DNA from 4 places in the Enterococcus sp. AZ128 genome. Region 1 is predicted to be linked to each of the others. Evidence: riboswitches for the same ligand, from Rfam matches in the RefSeq annotation. Region 1 holds a riboswitch; each other region holds the start of a gene.

Evidence for each region. A riboswitch is a leader RNA that binds a small molecule or an ion and turns the genes downstream of it on or off. The one in region 1 is predicted to bind magnesium.
Region 2: another riboswitch for magnesium. It lies ahead of IGI38_RS17755 (FtsW/RodA/SpoVE family cell cycle protein); the one in region 1 lies ahead of IGI38_RS17225 (ABC transporter permease subunit).
Region 3: another riboswitch for magnesium. It lies ahead of IGI38_RS08715 (GNAT family N-acetyltransferase); the one in region 1 lies ahead of IGI38_RS17225 (ABC transporter permease subunit).
Region 4: another riboswitch for magnesium. It lies ahead of mgtA (magnesium-translocating P-type ATPase); the one in region 1 lies ahead of IGI38_RS17225 (ABC transporter permease subunit).

The regions. Positions count from the first base shown of each region.
Region 1 is NZ_JBIORZ010000002.1:1,133,331-1,135,532, reverse strand. It holds gene IGI38_RS17230 (LysR family transcriptional regulator) at 1-641, opposite strand, end outside; M-box (ykoK) riboswitch at 946-1,115, shown strand; gene IGI38_RS17225 (ABC transporter permease subunit) at 1,297-2,202, shown strand, end outside.
Region 2 is NZ_JBIORZ010000002.1:1,247,897-1,250,098, forward strand. It holds gene IGI38_RS17745 (MucBP domain-containing protein) at 1-78, opposite strand, end outside; gene IGI38_RS17750 (hypothetical protein) at 77-364, shown strand; M-box (ykoK) riboswitch at 606-772, shown strand; gene IGI38_RS17755 (FtsW/RodA/SpoVE family cell cycle protein) at 888-2,036, shown strand; gene IGI38_RS17760 (FtsW/RodA/SpoVE family cell cycle protein) at 2,008-2,202, shown strand, end outside.
Region 3 is NZ_JBIORZ010000001.1:1,769,741-1,771,942, reverse strand. It holds gene IGI38_RS08720 (hydroxymethylglutaryl-CoA reductase, degradative) at 1-484, shown strand, start outside; M-box (ykoK) riboswitch at 746-915, shown strand; gene IGI38_RS08715 (GNAT family N-acetyltransferase) at 1,050-1,523, shown strand; gene mgtA (magnesium-translocating P-type ATPase) at 1,723-2,202, shown strand, end outside.
Region 4 is NZ_JBIORZ010000001.1:1,083,154-1,085,355, reverse strand. It holds gene mgtA (magnesium-translocating P-type ATPase) at 1-757, opposite strand, end outside; M-box (ykoK) riboswitch at 1,083-1,247, opposite strand; gene IGI38_RS05320 (nitroreductase family protein) at 1,297-2,016, opposite strand; gene IGI38_RS05315 (PLP-dependent aminotransferase family protein) at 2,017-2,202, opposite strand, start outside.

The sequences.
Region 1 (2,202 bases):
CAATAAAGATATTCAGGGTCAATGTTAAAATAATCAGCCGTTCTTCGCGTCAATTGCTGATGACCGAGGTGATCAGTCAAAACAATAAAAGGAATTTTTTCCAGATCCTCAGCGGCTGCCTGCCTCAGTTCATTCTCTGCTAAAGATTCATTAGCGGCGAGCAATATTTTTGAGCGAATCAGAGAGGTCCGTTCAAATTGCGGGTCATCAACCACACTGCTGGTTATTACTAAATCGACTTCCTTTTGCTTCAGCTGATTCAACAATTCTAAAGGGGCGGCATTGACATAGTTGATCGTATAGCTGTCATTGCTGCACGCACACTCCCCTGCTTCAAATATCAAAACAGAATCGCTGATCCCTACTTTAAAGGACGGACGATCAATCATTTGATAAAGAGGGAATTGAATCTTTTTGGCCTCCTCTATGATTCGTTTTACAAAAGGCAGAATTTTTTCGCCTTCTTCACTCAAAACTAACTTCTTCCCATGACGTGTAAATAGATCATAGCCAAGCTCAGTCTCAAGACTTTTAAGAGCCGAGCTCAAAGAGGAGATTCCGATATACAACTCCTGCGAAGCTTTTGAGAGGCTGTTGTATTTAGCGATAATGTAGAAATACTCTAATTTCTCAATCGACATTTTTTTCACATCCCTGCTGCAAATTTTAGGTTAACCTAATCTTGCTCCTGTGACTGTCTTTTAGGCAAGTAAAAACATTAAATAACAATCATTCTTCAACGGAGGTTAACTATTATTGGATTCCTATCGCTAAATCAGGAGGAACGATTACGCATCTTAATAATCTGGAAAGCATTTCTAAAAAGAGCGAAAAGCTGCTAAAAAGCTTTATTAATAAGGCTGCTTCCCTTTCATCTATTCATTGCCGGCCTGAGTGACAATTGATTTATCACTTTTCACGAGTATGATGAGTTTGCACAATAAAATATAATCATATTAGGTGAGGTTACTCTGAAGAACACAGGTTATCGCTCGGAAATGTCGAGAGACAGTAACGAGTAAAGCAGGGATTGTCGAATTAAGGCTTTCCCAAGATAACTAGAAGATCCCTTTCTTACGTCTCAGAAAGCCAAAGCTCAATTAACGTGATTTCCTTATAGACTTGTTCATTTATTCGGCGACCTCCTTAATATGATTATTTAGGAGGTTTTTTACATTGAAAGTTTTAAACGTATCATCTAAGCAAAATGAACGGATCACAAAAATCGTCGGAAATATCACCTTCCTGTTCATTTTGGCCCTTTTTGCATTCATTCTTATCTTTTCTCTGATAAAAATGAATCGCCCGCTTCACACCTTACCCTCGGAGGAGTTCTTAGCGACAGCAAACAAGCAGAATGACTTTTTATCTGTCGCAAATCTTGGCTATTTTTCCATTCGAACGATGTTTCGAATGATTGTCGGGATGCTTTGGTCCTTCCTGTTCTCCTTTGTTTTCGGCCTTCTGGCGGTAAAGTACAAGACCGCTAGAAGGATCATCCTGCCATTGGTCAATTTTCTTGAATCCGTACCATTATTAGGGTTCTTAACGTTTACGACTGCCTGGCTGTTGGGGTTATTTCCAGAAAATGTGCTGGGTGCTGAATGTGTCGCCGTCTTTGCGGTTTTCACTGGTCAGGCGTGGAACATCATGTTGACCCTGTATCAAATCATGGAGGTTATTCCTTCTGATTTGTCTAATGTCACAGAGCAATTCAAATACAATCCCTGGGGAAAATTTTGGCGACTTGAATTTGTTTATGCCATTCCGGGATTGCTTTGGAACGTGATTATTTCTCAAACAGCGGCTTGGTTTGCTTTGGTTGCTAGTGAACAGGCATCTGTCGCTCTTCCCAAAGATACAACGCTTTTTTTACCAGGAATCGGTTCGTATATTCAAATTGCGTTGGAACGTGCTGATTTCAAGGCTTGTCTATGGGCAGTTCTAGCCTTATTGCTGAATGTAGTGATCCTGAATTTTTTGGTATTTCAGCCCTTGGTTCGGGCAACATATTACTTCAAATATGAGACAGACGTTGAAAGTACGACGCCGCCTAAATCGATCGTTTATCACCTGTTGAAAAACGCAACATTGACCAAGCAATTTTCAAAAGCTTTTGCGAGGTTCAGCAGCTTTTGGCTCTACGATTTACCTAAAATTTGGTACTTCTTCAAATTGGATCGTCTGTATCGGCTGGTCGCA
Region 2 (2,202 bases), 110 kb from region 1:
GATTGCCTTGGCGACGATTTCTTGCAAGACAGGATCAGGTAGCCAGGTGTCTAGGGCTATCGCACGTGCTTCAGGCATGCTCGACGTTGAACTTGTTTCAGTTTGTGAATGGATAACTGGGTTTTCAGTTGAACTCGAAGTGCTGTTTGAAATAGCTGGCTCCGGTTCTGAGGAAGATAAACTTACGTTATTTGTTGAACTAGTAGACATGAGTGGCTCAGAGAAAGCTGGAGTAGCAGATTCACTGCTAGTTGTTGTTGTTTCAGCTGTGCCTTGGAGCGGGAGAGTCAACACGGATCCTAACATTAAAGAGCTTGCAACTAACATATGTAATTTATTTTTCATAATTATAATTCCTTTATAAGTGTTTTGTAATAGATAAATAATAAAACTTTTTCTTTAAATAGAATGATCAACTTTTGTTTAATAACTTTTGTTTTTTGAACAATTTATTTCGTTTGATTTAATTATCATAAAAAATGGGTTATTCCTAGTAAATTTTTAGTAAAAGATTTTATAAGCAAATCTAAAGAAATATCGATTTTCTAAAGAAAGTTTTGCTATTTAATGACAGAAAAAGTAGTATTCTTTGTGAAAGTAAATATAAGTAAACTTGTTAGGTGAGGCTCCTAAACAAACATAGGCTATTGCGCAGAAACGTCGAAAGACGCCAATGTGTAAAATAGGAATTGTCGGATTAAGGCTTTTCATAAAATAGCTAAGAGTATTCTTTACGTTGTTTAGTGCTAAAACTCAGACGATGAGATTGATTGTGTGAGACACCAGACTTGTTAGTTTTTTTCACTAACGTTTGGTGTCTCTTTTTTAGGTTATTTATTGTGGACTCTCTCGTCTCAAACAATTACTTGATGAAGGGAGAGATATATATGATTAGAAGAAAAAAGATCGATTGGCTGTTGTTACTACCTTATTTGGGAGTTAGCCTAATCGGTCTTTTAATTGTTTTCAGCGCTAGTTCTTATCGATTAATGGCTGAAGGCGAGAATCCATTATCATTATTTAGCAAGCAAGCCATTTTTATGGGCCTGAGCTGGCTGCTTATCGTGATCATATATCACGTGAAAAGTGATGTTTTGGCGAAAGGATTACTAGCAAAATCTTTATTATCAGTGGGAATAGTTAGTTTGCTGTTGGTAAAAATAAGCGGGGTCAGTATCAATGGTGCTCAAAGATGGGTCTCTTTGTTCGGAGTTCAATTTCAACCTTCAGAAGTAACAAATGTCGCGTTGATTCTTTACCTAGCCTATTTTTTCCGGGTGAAACGAACGAGGCGTGAACTCATGGTTCCTTGTGGACTTGTTTTACTCAGCGGATTGTTGATTTTACTTCAACCAAAAGTGACAGGCGCAATTATTATCTGGGGAATTGCTTTAGTGATCATAACTACTGCTGAACTACCCTATCAGTACTCGGTATTCATTTTTTTGTCGCTTATCGCAGGGATTATATTCGTAGGAGGGGCCATCCTATTTTTAGGCAGCCATCATCTTTTGCCGGAGTTATTCGCTCATACGTATGATCGTATTCGCCTAGTAAGAGATCCTTTTTTAGATCCCTATGGGAAAGGGTTTCAAATGAGTAATTCTTATTACGCGCTTTATAATGGCGGTTTCTTTGGCAGAGGATTAGGAAATAGTATTACAAAAAAAGGCTATTTGCCAGTTGCAGAAACAGATTTTGTTTATTCGATCTTGGTCGAAGAATTAGGAATGATCGTAGGATTGCTGGTACTGGCGCTGCTTTTTCTGATTGCTCTTCGGTTATTTGTATTAGCGGCTAGAGAAACGAGTCAACAAGTCAGCTTGATTTATTTTGGTGTTGGAACATTGATACTTCTTCAAACAAGTATCAATATCGCGAGTATTTTAGGATTGATTCCTATGACTGGAGTACCTCTACCATTTATTAGTTATGGGGGAACAAGCTATCTGATTCTTTCTGTAGCTTTGGGGATATGTCTAAAATTTTCTTCGGAGGTCAGAACAAATGATCAAACGTTTGAGCAACGAATTTAACTATTCTCTGTTTTTACCAATCTTCTTGTTTTATTTGATTAGTATTGGCGTGCAATCGCTGGCGGCTGATCTAGATGGTGTTGATGTAAAGAGCGTAGTGATCAAGCAGATTCTATTTTGTCTGATTTCATTGGCGGCGGTGATTCTAGTCAGCAGAATAAAAACG
Region 3 (2,202 bases), on a different contig from region 1:
AGGAATCATGAATGGAATTGATGCAGTCGTTTTAGCAACAGGAAATGATACACGTGCTGTGGCAGCTGCTTGCCATGCTTATACTGCTCGGAATGGTCACTATGAGGGGATGACTGATTGGTTTATTCGAGATGGAAAACTCGTTGGGAAATTGATTCTGCCAATGAAGCTCGGTGTAGTAGGCGGTGCGACAAAGGTTCTGCCAAAAGCACAGTTAAGCTTGAAGTTATTAGATGTTGCTTCGGCAGCTGAATTAGGTGAAGTCATCGTGGCAGTTGGGTTAGCGCAAAATTTGGCAGCTGTTCGTGCTTTAGTGACGGAGGGAATCCAAAAAGGGCATATGGCGATGCAAAGTCGTTCATTGGCTATTACGGCAGGTGCGACAACTAGTGAAATATCGCAAGTTTCTAGAAAATTAAGAAAAGCAGAACGAATGAATTTGGCAACGGCAGAGGAAATTATTAAAAATCTTCGTCTTGGTTAACAAAAAATAGAGTCTTAATGGCTCTATTTTTTTGATGTACAGCTAAAAAATACAGTTGTTATTCTATCGATGGGATATTGTTTTCTAAAATATTTTCATGTTTTAAAAAATATTTTTCGAAAATAAATTTTAATCTAAAAATCTTTATATATCAAGGTTTATTTACGGCTGATCTTCATATTGACCTAATGAAGTGTCTATCATTTTCAAAAAACTGTTTGACAGTTGATTAATTACTTGTTATATTGTGTTCGAAAATAAAATATGATTTGTTAGGTGAGGCTCCTATACAAACATAGGCTACTGCCCAAAAATGTCGAGAGACGCCAATGGGTAGAACAGGAACTGTCGAATACAAGGCTTTTCTTAAGGTAGCTAAGATGTTTGTCTTTACGTTGTATAGTGCCAAAACTCAACGATTAGATCGACTATACGACTTTGTCTATTTAGGATGAATTTTTGGTAAGGCTTTTCGCTGAGTTTTTTGAGCGGAAAGTCTTTTTTTGCATAACGATCATTGCTATTTTCAAAATAGAGAAAAGGAGGAAACAACCATGGTAAAACAGTGTTCACATTAACTAAGTGGAACAGCACGCTGTATTGTGAAGCGTTGACACTTAGAAACAAAGAGCTGAAGGCAAGTTCTGGAAAGCAATTTTTATTGAAAGCACCGAGAGATGAGAGAAATGATCTCCATTTGATTGTTAAGCAGGAAGGTTGTGTAGTAGGAACTTTATTGTTGCACCCGATTTCTGAAAAATGTGTACAGATTAAACAGGTAGCAGTAGATTCTTTATATCAAGGAGAAGGGTTAGGGAAGAACCTACTAATTTATGCGGAACAGGTCGCTAGAAGATTTGGTTTTCACTTTGTATTTCTTACAGGGAGACATCAAGCCTGGGGATTTTATGAAAAGCTTGGATATCAGCCAATAACGGATGATTACGTAGAAGGTCAGTTAATCATGCGTGTCTACAAAAAGGACCTTCAATCACCACTAGAACGAGTGGAAAAAAGGGAGATGAAAACAAATGGATGACAGTAGTTCAATAATTTCGGGTTTGTGGCAGAAAAAAGGAAACAGGAGGACACTATTGTCTATTTGTTTTTAACACTCGCTTTCTCCATAAGCCCGTTTGCAGGAGGAGACACTCATGAATACGATAAAAGACATCATTCTATATCTATTTATTGGAATAGGATTATGGCGTATTTTTTTCGGGGAAAAGGAGAAGAACATGAAACAAAAAACAATCAAAACAAATTACAGTTTGTTTGCTAAAAAGACAACACGAAGCTTATTTGAGACATTCAAGACTTCATCTTTGGGGTTATCTACAGATCAGGTTGAAGAGGCAAGAGAAACATTTGGAGAAAATAAACTTCCACATAAGAAGTCTACACCATTCTTTGTGGAAGTTTTAAAAGCATTTATCACACCGTTTACTTTGGTGCTAATTGGTTTGGGAATCATTTCTTTTATTACAGAAGGAATTTTGCCAGAACCGGGAGATAAAGATTTCTTCGGTAGCAGCATTATTCTAGTTATGGTATTAGTTAGCGGAACGATGACACTGGTACAATCTGTACGCTCAAATAAAGCTGCTGAAAAATTGAAATCACTCGTAAAAGTAACCGCAGCAATTCGCAGAGACAATCAATATAAAGAAATTCCTATGGAAGAGATTGTTTGCGGAGATTTAGTAAAACTTTCGGCG
Region 4 (2,202 bases), on a different contig from region 1:
TATCGAAGGATGTTTTTCCTCGCTTCGAGGTTGCATTTTTTGCGATATCACCAAAGAATGTTTGTTGTCCTGTTTTTAATATGATCGCTTTTCCTTGACCACTCAACACATCTGTTCCCATAAAAACTAGGTTTGTTAAATCCAATGCTGTTGTTTCTTCTGTTAGTAGTGTATCTTTCGCAAGGTACTTTTCGACAGGCATTGATTCTCCCGTTAACGATGATTGATTGACGAATAAGTCTTTCGTCCAAATTAGAACAGCATCCGCTGGGATCATGTCACCAGTCGCTAACGTCAAAATGTCACCAGGTACTACTTCGTCCATCGGGATTTCCTTCGTTTCACCATTTCGAGTGATCGCCGCTGTATTTTCGATCATTTCCTTTAATTCGATACTAGCTTTTTGAGAACGATATTCTTGAATAAACGTAATCAAAACACTAGCCAAAATCATAAGCGTCATCACTACTGCTGCTTCAATATCCTTTGTCAGCACTGAAACAATCGCTAAAAGAGCTAAAACATAAACAAACGGATCGTTAAAAGCTTGTAAAAATAATAAAATTCCAGGTGTTGGTTTTTGCGCAGAAACTTCATTTGGACCATATTCCTCCAAACGGCTTTCCGCATCTTCTTCGGACAGACCCTGCATTGATGTCCGCAGATTTAAGAAGAGGTCGCGATCAGATAAAATCGCTAATTTCTTTAGTTCTTGATCTTTATTGATTTTGCGAGCAAGAAGGTTTTTTTTGTTCATCATAGTTTTTCCTCCTAAATTTCTGGACAACCAAAGTCACCCCATTATATTCAATCTTCGGTCGACTATCCTCATGGTCCATCTTCCTCACATCCTTTCAATTGTTTGAATAACTCCAAAATATTTTATAGGGTTAATCGTTCGCTCAAAACTTTAAAATTACAATTCCCATATAATAGAAAATGATTTTAGTTTTGTACGCTTATCATCCAATTACGCCTTAGCCCAATATCAAGTCTAATTATTTATCCTTATTGTAGTTGCAAAAATCTAGTCACGGACTATCAAAAAACGCGCACTCGAAAATGAGCACGCGCGAAAATCCATTCATGTTCATCGTCGAGCTTTAGCACTATAGGGCGTAGACAAAATCTGTCAGCTACGTTATGAATCACCTTCACGATGATCCCTGTTCTACCCATTGGCGTCTCTCGACATTTTTGGGCAGCAGCCTGTGTCCATATAGGAGCCTCACCTAACAATTATTCTTATTTACATTTCTACTATATGTTACTTACTTTCCAGTGTCAAACTTTAGCTCAAAAGAATTTATTTATTTTCAGAAACTCATCTATTTTCTTGTTTGGTTTGTTACTGAAGTAGTCTGCAAATTTTTTACTCCAAAGTTTTGTTTCACGAGCTTCAGCAAATTTTTCCATCGTTTGATCATATTCATTAATCAATTTATAGTCATAATCTTGATAAGTGTCAAAATGAATGACAGCCTTTTCAGGTAAACGAGGCTTGATCCTCATTTCCACAGTTGGTTTACCAATACTTAAACCAGCAACCGGAAATACATATTCGGGAAGTTTAAGCAATTTACTTACTTCCAATATATCTTTTCTAATTGATCCTACTACTACAGAACCCAATCCAAGAGCCTCCGTTGCAATTACTGCATTTTCTAATGCTAAAGCGGTATCTGTAATCGCAGTAATCAATGGATCTAGTCCTTTGTTGATAAAATAATCGACCCCATAATGCTCCGCTACTTTTTGTGTGCGTTTCAAATCTGCCACAAAAATCAGAAAGACTGAACTATGTAACATATGAGGGTTCCCAGGATTCAACGCAACAAGTCTTTTGCGTATTTCAAGATCTTTTACTACAACGATGCTGTACATTTGCCCGTTCATCCAACTTGGTGCTTGACGACTAGCTTGTAAAATCTTTTCTAAGTCGGTATCTGGCAATTGATAACCTTCATCAAAATTTCGATAAGTTCTGTGCTTCTTCATAATCTCTAATGCGTCCATTTAGCTCCTCCTTAGTTCCTTTGAAATAGCCTGCAATTTTATAAATAATTGTTTTTGCGTTTGTTCTGTTAACCGAGTGTAATTTATCCTCATCGCCATTGTATCATTACTAAATAGAAATGCAGGAGCAACCAATAATTTTTCTTCCAGAAAAAAATCCCAGTCTGTTCTAGTTAAACTTTGATG